DNA from 2 places in the Apilactobacillus pseudapinorum genome. Region 1 is predicted to be linked to the other one. Evidence: a T-box and tRNA genes for the amino acid it is inferred to sense, from the RefSeq annotation. Region 1 holds a T-box; the other holds one or more tRNA genes.
What was found. The T-box of region 1 lies ahead of asnS (asparagine--tRNA ligase). A T-box ahead of a tRNA ligase gene usually reads a tRNA of that ligase, here a tRNA-Asn.
Positions count from the first base shown of each region.

Region 1 (4,482 bases):
AAAATTCCGAATGCAGCATTGAAAAGCATTAAAATACCGATAAGGATATCTATGATACTATTAAAAATGATCCAAGTTTTAGATTCAAAAATATCAGATAAGTGGGTGATTTTGAAAATACCAGTAATAATTGAAAAGACAGCCACAATTATTACGATAGTGCTAAATGTAATATCAGGACGATTTAGCGTTATAATTCCAACAATCACACCTAGAATACCTACGATGAATGAAAAAGGATCAAATTGATTTAGTTTATTCATTATTTTCACCTCTTTTAGTATTGATAATTTCATTATAGTTCACTGAAATCATGTTAAGTGTATTCGACAGGCATTCTTAAGATAATCTTAACGTTTATGAAAGATGATGGGCTGATTTATTTTAAATCAGTTAATGAATATGTATAATTAATTTAGATTAATTATAGAGGGATGTTTAATGAATCAACTTATTACCGTACTGGAAAGACATAAAAATTTAATTAAAGTGAAGTGTAGAGGCGAATTCGGTTACTTTTTTCCCACTACTAATTTAGTTAACAAAGAAGCCAAGGTCGAATCATTTGTAGACGCTGAGCAATTGTTAAAAGAATTTTTACATCGAGAAAATGATGAGTTAATAATGGTTCCTCGTTTCTTTGACTTTGAAAAAAACATCTTCACAATTCAAGGTATCTCTAAATCTGACATCCAAAAGGGATTGGATGGAGATTTAGGCACCTTTGATATTGACCCTGATGGCAACATAAAAAAGCAAGCTGAATAATTCAGCTTGCTTTTTTGTTAAATAATTGATTCAAGTTCTGTTTTAAGTAATGCGATTTTATATTTTTGTCTATCCAGTTGTCCACTAATAAGTTGATGATCATCGGTGAAAATATCAGCATTGATGTTAATCAATGGATTGGTGGATAGTTTAGCCATCTTTAAACCGACTGCAACTAGGTCAAGCGCGATTTGAGCTTGTAGTCCACCATGACTACCATATGAGATAAATGAAACTTTCTTATCACGCCATTCACTGGCTAGATAATCAATAGCATTCTTAAGAACGGCAGGATATCCCCAGTTATATTGTGGATAAAGGAAAATAACGGCATCCAAAGATTTGATTTTTTGCGACCATTCCTTAGAATGATCTTTTTGATATTGTTGTTTAGCAGGTATTTCTGTCTCGTCTAAAAAGGGCAGATTGATTTGGCTTAAATCTAGTACTTCAGTTTCATAATCTGATGAATCTAAATTGTTATGTACCCAATTGCCTATTTCGGGACAGATACGACTAGGGAGATTACTGCCTAAAATAAGGCCAATTTTTTCATGTTTAAATTCTCCTTAGTAAAAAAAGCATTCATTACGAATGCTTTTTTGATTAAAACTTAGCGCTACCTGGTTCACGTGGGAATGGGATAACATCTCTGATGTTTTCCATTCCAGTTACGTACATAACTAAACGTTCGAAACCAATTCCGAAACCGGAATGTTTGATTTCACCATATTTTCTAAGATCTTGGTACCAGTCATATTCTTCTGGATTTAGGTTAAATTCTTTAATCTTGTCGTTTAAGACATCATATCTTTCTTCACGTTCACTACCACCAACGATTTCACCAATACCTGGTACTAAACAGTCGGCTGCAGCAACAGTCTTACCATCGTCATTATCACGCATGTAGAATGCTTTGATATCACGTGGGTAGTCAGTTAAGAAAGTAGGGCGTTTGTATACTTCTTCACACAAGTATCTTTCATGTTCAGATTGTAAATCAATTCCCCATTCAACAGGTACTTTAAATTCAGTATCTGCATCTTGTAGAATCTTAACGGCATCAGTATAAGTAACACGAGCAAAGTCTTCGCTAGCAGTTTTCTTTAGTTTTTCAATTAAACCAGGTTTAACGTTTTCATCTAAGAAAGCTAGTTCGTCTTGAGCATGTTCTAATACGTAGTTGATAACGTATTTTAGAAGACCTTCAGCAACATCCATCATACCTGGAAGACGAGTGTATGCCATATCAGGTTCAATCATCCAGAATTCTGAAGCATGACGAGGAGTATGTGAGTTTTCAGCTCTAAAAGTAGGACCGAAAGTATATACGTTCTTGAATGCCATTGTAAATGCTTCTTCAGGAAGTTGACCACTAACTGTTAGGTTAGTTTCAGTCTTGAAGAAATCTTTTGAGTTATCAACATTACCTTGATCATCTTTAGGTAGGTTGTTCATGTCCATTGTAGTAACTCTGAACATTTCACCGGCACCTTCAGTATCACTACTTGTGATGATTGGAGTGTTTACGTAAACAAAATCTTGGTGTTGTAGATATTCATGAACGGCAAATGAAGCTAGTGAACGAATTCTAAATACTGAGTAGAAAGTATTAGTACGTGGACGTAAATGTGCAATAGTACGTAAGAATTCATAAGTTTGTTTTTTCTTTTGTAGAGGGTAATCTAAATCTGATTTACCAACTAGTTCAACTTTGTCACCATGGACTTCAAATGGTTGTGGAGCATCTGGAGTTTTAACAAATGCACCTTCAACAATGATAGTAGAAGCAATTGGTAATTTGCTAATTGTTTCGAAGTTTTCGTTACTCTTTTTAACGATTACTTGAGCACTCTTGAAGCAAGAACCATCGTTTAATTCAATAAAACTAATGTTTTTTGAACCGCGAATGGTTTTGATTGAACCTTCAAGAGCAACGACAGTGTTATCTTCAATGTCTTTAGTGTATAAATCTTTAACACTAAGTTGTTGCATAAAAATTCACGCCTTTCCATATTATAAATACGAGATAAATAAAAAAACTCCCATCCTAAACATAGGACGGAAGTTCCGCGGTACCACCTAAAGTGCCTTTAATAGGCCACTCAAATCAAATAACGCTTTGAACGCGTTTATTCCTACTGAAGATTCAGAATAAAAACAAATAGGTGTTATTCATTAATATTAGTGCTGTTAAGCTTTCACTGTCCTTAACTCGCTAAAAGGTAATACTAATTACTTATCCGTATTTACAGTTTCATATTAACTATTTAACACTTAAATATTACCACTATTTAAGTGTTAAATACAATATAAAGTTATCAATTAACGTAAAAGCAATTTGTTTGATTTTGCAACTGTACTAGTGGATAATTAGCACATTAGTCTAAAGGAGTGAAGATAATGCCATTAATGAGAATTGATGTAATTAAAGGACACGATAAAGAGTACTTAAAACAATTAATGCAAGTTTCTTACGAAGTAATGTTAGCTTGTTTCGGTGCACCAGAAGGTGATCGTTACCAAATTTTGACCCAACATGAAGATTTTGAAATGAATATTTTAGATACTGGTTTGGGAATTGAAAGAACTAATGATGTGGTTGTTTTCAGTTTAACTACTAGACCACGTACCGAAGAACAAAAATTAAAGTTCTACCATGATTTAGCTGAAAAACTGGAACAAACGATTGGATTGAAAAAATCAGATTTAATGATTAATTTGACTACCAATACTGATACTGATTGGAGCTTTGGTAATGGAATCGCTCAATTTATCGACGGTCCATTAAAGTAGGTGCCAAGATGAAAGCAGTAACAATAGCGAGCGTAAAAAATGAAAACTCATTGGTAGATGTGCAAACACCAAAACTATTAGATGGCCAAGTATTAATAAAAATTCATGCCGTTGGTGTTAACCATGTTGATTTATTATGGGCGGATCAAAAAGTGAAGTCTGACGATACAATTCCAGGATTAGAAGTTGCTGGAGAAATTGTCGAAAGCAAATCTACTGACTACCATAAAGGACAACGTGTAATGACACTTTTGGATAATGGTGGATATGCTGAGTATGTCGCAGTTAACCAAGAAAGAATTATGTTAGTTCCTGATAAGATTGAATATGATGTAGCTGCCACGATTCCAGAAAGTTATTTAACCGCTTATCAAACACTATTTACCATTGGTAATTTAAAAGACAATCAATCTGTATTAATTCACGCTGGAGCTAGTGGAGTTGGTACCGCAGCAATTCAACTGGTTAAAAAGTTAACCAATGCCCAAGTAATTACAACTTCTAGTAGTAAGAAAACCGGAATCTGTTTGAATTATGGTGCTGATGTAGCCATTGACTACATTAGTCAAGATTTCGTTGAAGAAGTCCAAAAGGCAACCGATAATCGTGGGGTGGATTTAATCATTGATTTCATTGGTGCCAGCTATTATCAACAAAACATTGCTTCTCTAGCGTTTGAAGGAAAACTAGTACTAGTTGGTAACTTAGGTGGAAGCGTTGTTGAAAGCATGAACATCATGGATATCATTGGTAAACGAGTTAGCGTAGAGGGAACATTATTATCAACACGTTCCAATCAATATAAGGCTGACTTAATTTCATCATTTAGCAAAGATGTATTACCACTATTAAATGATAATCAAATTGATTTAAAAGTTGGCAATCATTTTAAGTTAAGTGAATCTAGAGATGCTTTAG
Region 1 is NZ_BAABVU010000005.1:29,538-34,019, forward strand. Features, by position in the region: gene ABWU86_RS00165 (HdeD family acid-resistance protein) at 1-263, opposite strand, end outside; gene ABWU86_RS00170 (hypothetical protein) at 442-768, shown strand; gene ABWU86_RS00175 (NADPH-dependent FMN reductase) at 786-1,316, opposite strand; gene asnS (asparagine--tRNA ligase) at 1,375-2,763, opposite strand; T-box leader at 2,823-3,030, opposite strand; gene ABWU86_RS00185 (tautomerase family protein) at 3,172-3,564, shown strand; gene ABWU86_RS00190 (NAD(P)H-quinone oxidoreductase) at 3,573-4,482, shown strand, end outside.

Region 2 (4,482 bases), on a different contig from region 1:
CACCAGATTCTCCTAAGATGGATACCATTTCACCTTTTTCAAAAGATAAATCGATTCCTTTTAAAACTTTAAATTCATCTTTGCCAAGGTAGTATGATTTTTCGATATTTTTTAATTCTAAGAATGACATGTTTTTCACTCCTTATTCATAATTATTTTATTTGTAATGACTATTATAGGGATGATTTTGATATAAACAATCATCAAAATGAGTAAAAGTGTTGCATTTTGTCATTAAATCCTTAAGAAAAGGTTAAATTGTCATAATTTGTAATATTCCTATATCATTCTTGAAATATTTGGCAGTTATACTGCAGGTATATAACCAGTTAGAAATAGGAGTGTGGTATATTGATTAAGTTTAAATCAATATTGATGATGTTGATCACTTCAATCGGACTATCAGGAGCCGTCGTTGCAATGGGTAGCTATGCTACAGCGCACGCAGCAAGCACTGATAATGTTTACGATTTGTCAGAATGGCAAGGAAAATTAAGCGACAACAAAGCCAAGAAGTTAAGTAACGAAGTACCATTTGTTATTTTAAGAGTTCAATATGGTACAAGACATTATGATAAGACTTTTAATCATAATAAAGCGATGTTAGAAAAATATGGTGTTCCATATGGAGTATATTCATATAGTAGATATACATCAAATGCTAGTGCTGCTAGAGAAGCTCGTGATTTATATTACAGAGCACCAAATGCTAAGTTTTATGTAAATGACTTCGAGTCTACTCATTTAGGTCGTAGCACAGCAAGAGCTGCTACCTTAAAATGGGTGCAAACCCTACGTCCATTAGTTGGTAACAAAAAGATTTTATTCTATTCTTACCAAAGTTTCATGAAGACTTACGCTAAATCAGCACTTAGTTCATACGATGGTTACTGGTTAGCTGCTTATACCAGACATGAACCTTCAGTTAGTCATGTTTTATGGCAATACACTGATCGTTATTATTCTGCAGCCTTAAATAAAAAGGTTGATGCAAGTAAAATGAGACAAGATCAAAGTTGGTTTATCGGGGATGTGATTGTAAAAGCAAATAACTCCACTAATTCAACACCAACTACTCAAGTTCAATCACAACCATCAGCTCCAACTACTACTACAACTACATCAACAAATACTTCATCAAGTAGTACTCCTGCCATCCAAAAGATGGATACTAAGGTTATGACAATTGCTGCTAATGCAATGGATTCAATTTATGGTGATAATCAGGCAACATTACCAGTTGATAACACTATTAATTACCAAGGCAAACAATTCGCGATTGTTGCTCAATCTAAGTACAACGGCAAGACTTACTATGAAGCTACATCCGTATATAGCGGAGGCGTGGTTGGATGGATCCCTGCTGATGCATTCAATAAATAATAAGCAAATTAAAAGCATGGCAATGAGCCATGCTTTTTTAATGCCAAAAATTTAGCTCAGTAAAAAACAAAAGAACTTAGCGGGATAGCTAAGTTCTTTTGTTATGTGGAATTATAGATAATTATGAATAAAAATATGGAAAAGCAATTTGCTTTATTAGTTAACATTGGGATAAAGCTAACTTGGGATTTCTCCCAACTGCTCTAGCTGGACTCGAACCAGCAACCATCGCATTAACAGTGCGCTATTCTACCATTGAACCATAGAGCAATAAATAAAGGGGTGTTAATAATTCGAACTGATTTTCTATTGAAAAGGGGTTGAATATCAGTTCCTGCAATTAGAAAGATACCGTATCGTTAACATCTCTAATTATGTTGAGTGAATAATCACTCAACTGCTCCGGCTGGACTCGAACCAGCAACCATCGCATTAACAGTGCGCTATTCTACCATTGAACCACGGAGCAAAAATGAGAGAAAAATGTGAGTAGTCATTTTTCTTATAAAACTAATAACATAAAAATTATGCAGTTAATATGTGCTACCAAATCAACGTTTGAGGGTTAATTTGGTAAAAATGTAACTTGATGCTATGTCTTTGTCATTGACTATAATAATACACTATTATTAAAAAAATACAACCTTTTTTCATCAAATTTTAATAAAAATAAAAATATGTTGACAAAACACCTTTATATTAAGGTTTATCGTCGACATATTTTTTGGTTATTCTATCATTTGATCTAATTCTTTTACGAAAATAGGAGTCCAACCATAACGATATCCAGCACATGTAGGGTGAGTATCATCTAACATGAAGCTAGGATTTTCTTCGTTCATTTTCTTTAAAGTCTTATTGTTCCAAATATCAATAATTGCGAAGTGCCATTTCTTTTGTAGTTCGAATAATTTATCTCTTAGAAATTCGTAACCAGGTTCTGGTTTTCTCAAACAAGTATAGAAGACTAATGGGCAATCCCATTCTTCTTGGACAGTCGCAGCGATGTATTCGATTGCGCCGATTGTAGTTTGGGTATCGAAGTCATTAGGGTCATATGACTTACTGATGTTGCCTATGTCGATACCATTTCTTTGATCGTTAGTAGATAGTTGGCAGGTGAATAAGTCATAGTGAGCGTCTTGGCTCAAATTCTTTTTCATTCGACTTACGTAAGAATTGTCATTAATATCCGCTAAAGTAGTTCCGCTAACGGCTTCTTTAATTGCGTGAACGCCATGTTCAACGCGTAAGAAGTCAACAAAAGAAACACCTTTAGAAGCTAACCCAGCAGTTACAGATGAACCTAAGAAAACAATTTTTTTACCGTTAAGGTTGCCATCAACAAAGAAATCACGAGAGGGTCTATAGATTTCACTGTTAGCTTTTCTAATATCAATGCTTTTTTTAGATACCTTCATTAAGGCAGCACCTGCCGCTGTAACTAATGCAGTTTTAATAAACCCGTATTTCAATGAGCTTAACTCCCTTTCAATTATTATCTATAACCAATTTTACTAGCATTTTGGGTGCGTAACAATTAATCGTGGGAAACTTAATCAATATTTAAACATTTATATCAATCCTTAACATTTCTATTAAAAAGTTTGTGATAAAAGTAGATAACTGATCATATTTATCGGAATAAAACATTCTTTTTAAGGGAAGTATAAAAATCAATTTCTAGAATTAATAGGAATATTATTATATGAAGAAAGTGATTTTAATTTATTGTGTGAAAAGATTAAAAAAGTTTTAGTATTTTGTAAATATTGCTTGCTAAATAATCGGGCAAAAGGTAAAATATTGGTTGTAAAGTAATGTGATAAATATCACAAAGTTAAATTATAGAAATATTATATAAAAATTATTAGGAGGCCACACTAATGAAAGTTATCGTAGTCGGTTCTTCACACGGTGGATACGAAGCCGTTCGTGGAATGCTTTTAGAAAACCCAGAAGCAGAAATTCAATGGTATGAAAGAGGAGATTTCATCTCATTTTTATCATGTGGTATGGAATTATACCTAGAAGGTACTGTAAAGGATGTAAACACAGTTGCATATGAAACTGTAGAAAACGCTGAAAAAGATGGTGTACATGTATTTGTACAACAAGAAATTGCAAGTATTGATGAAAAGAACAAATCAGTTCATGTTAAGAACTTAGCTGATGGTTCAGAACGTGATGAAAGCTACGATAAGCTAATCTTAGCTATTGGTGCTACTCCTCGTCGTTTAGACATTCCTGGTAAAGACCTAGAAAACCTATACGCTATGCGTGGTCGTAACTGGGCAATCAAGCTAAAACAAAAGATGGTAGATCCTGACCTAAAACACGTTTTTGTTATCGGTTCAGGTTACATTGGAATCGAAGCTGCTGAAGCTTTTGCTAAAGCAGGTAAGGAAGTTACTATTGTAGACCACAATCCTCGTCTATTAGGTAACTACCTAGATTCAGAATTTACTGATAAATTAACTCAAGAATTCAAAGAAAACGGTGTTAACTTCGTTGGTAGCGTAAACGTTGCTGAATTCGTTGGCGAAGACGGTAAAGTTAAAGCTGTTAAGACTGACCAAGGTACTTTTGATGCTGAATTAGTTGTTGAAACTGCTGGGGTTATTCCAAACACTTCATTAGTAGAAGGTTTATTAGACCTAGATGAACGTGGTCGTATCAAGATTGACGAACACCAAGAAACTAGTGTTAAAGATATTTACGCTGTTGGGGATGCAACTAAGGTTCCATATGCACCAACTGGTGAATTATCATCAATTGCTTTAGCATCAAACGCTCGTCGTCAAGGACGTACTGCTGCTGCTAACGCTGCTGGAAGAGAATTAAAGATGACTGCCGTTTCAGGTTCATCAGCACTTTCAGTATTTAACTACCACTTTGCTTCAACTGGTGTTAAACAAGACACTCAAGAAAAATGTGGTGTTACTAACGCTCAATCAGTATTAGTAGAAGACTGGGCAGTTCCAGCATTCGTTTCAGAAGAAGCTGGAAATGCTAAGGTTTACTTCAAGATTACATTTGATCCAACTGATGGTCGTATCCTTGGTGGTCAAATCATGTCAACTAGAGATGTGACTGCAA
Region 2 is NZ_BAABVU010000018.1:42,060-46,541, forward strand. Features, by position in the region: gene ABWU86_RS03415 (ABC transporter ATP-binding protein/permease) at 1-130, opposite strand, end outside; gene ABWU86_RS03420 (GH25 family lysozyme) at 352-1,383, shown strand; tRNA gene ABWU86_RS03425 (tRNA-Asn) at 1,582-1,653, opposite strand; tRNA gene ABWU86_RS03430 (tRNA-Asn) at 1,781-1,852, opposite strand; gene ABWU86_RS03435 (SGNH/GDSL hydrolase family protein) at 2,112-2,858, opposite strand; gene ABWU86_RS03440 (FAD-dependent oxidoreductase) at 3,270-4,482, shown strand, end outside.
Region 2: it has a tRNA-Asn gene. The T-box ahead of asnS (asparagine--tRNA ligase) is inferred to sense a tRNA for this amino acid. The anticodon was not compared.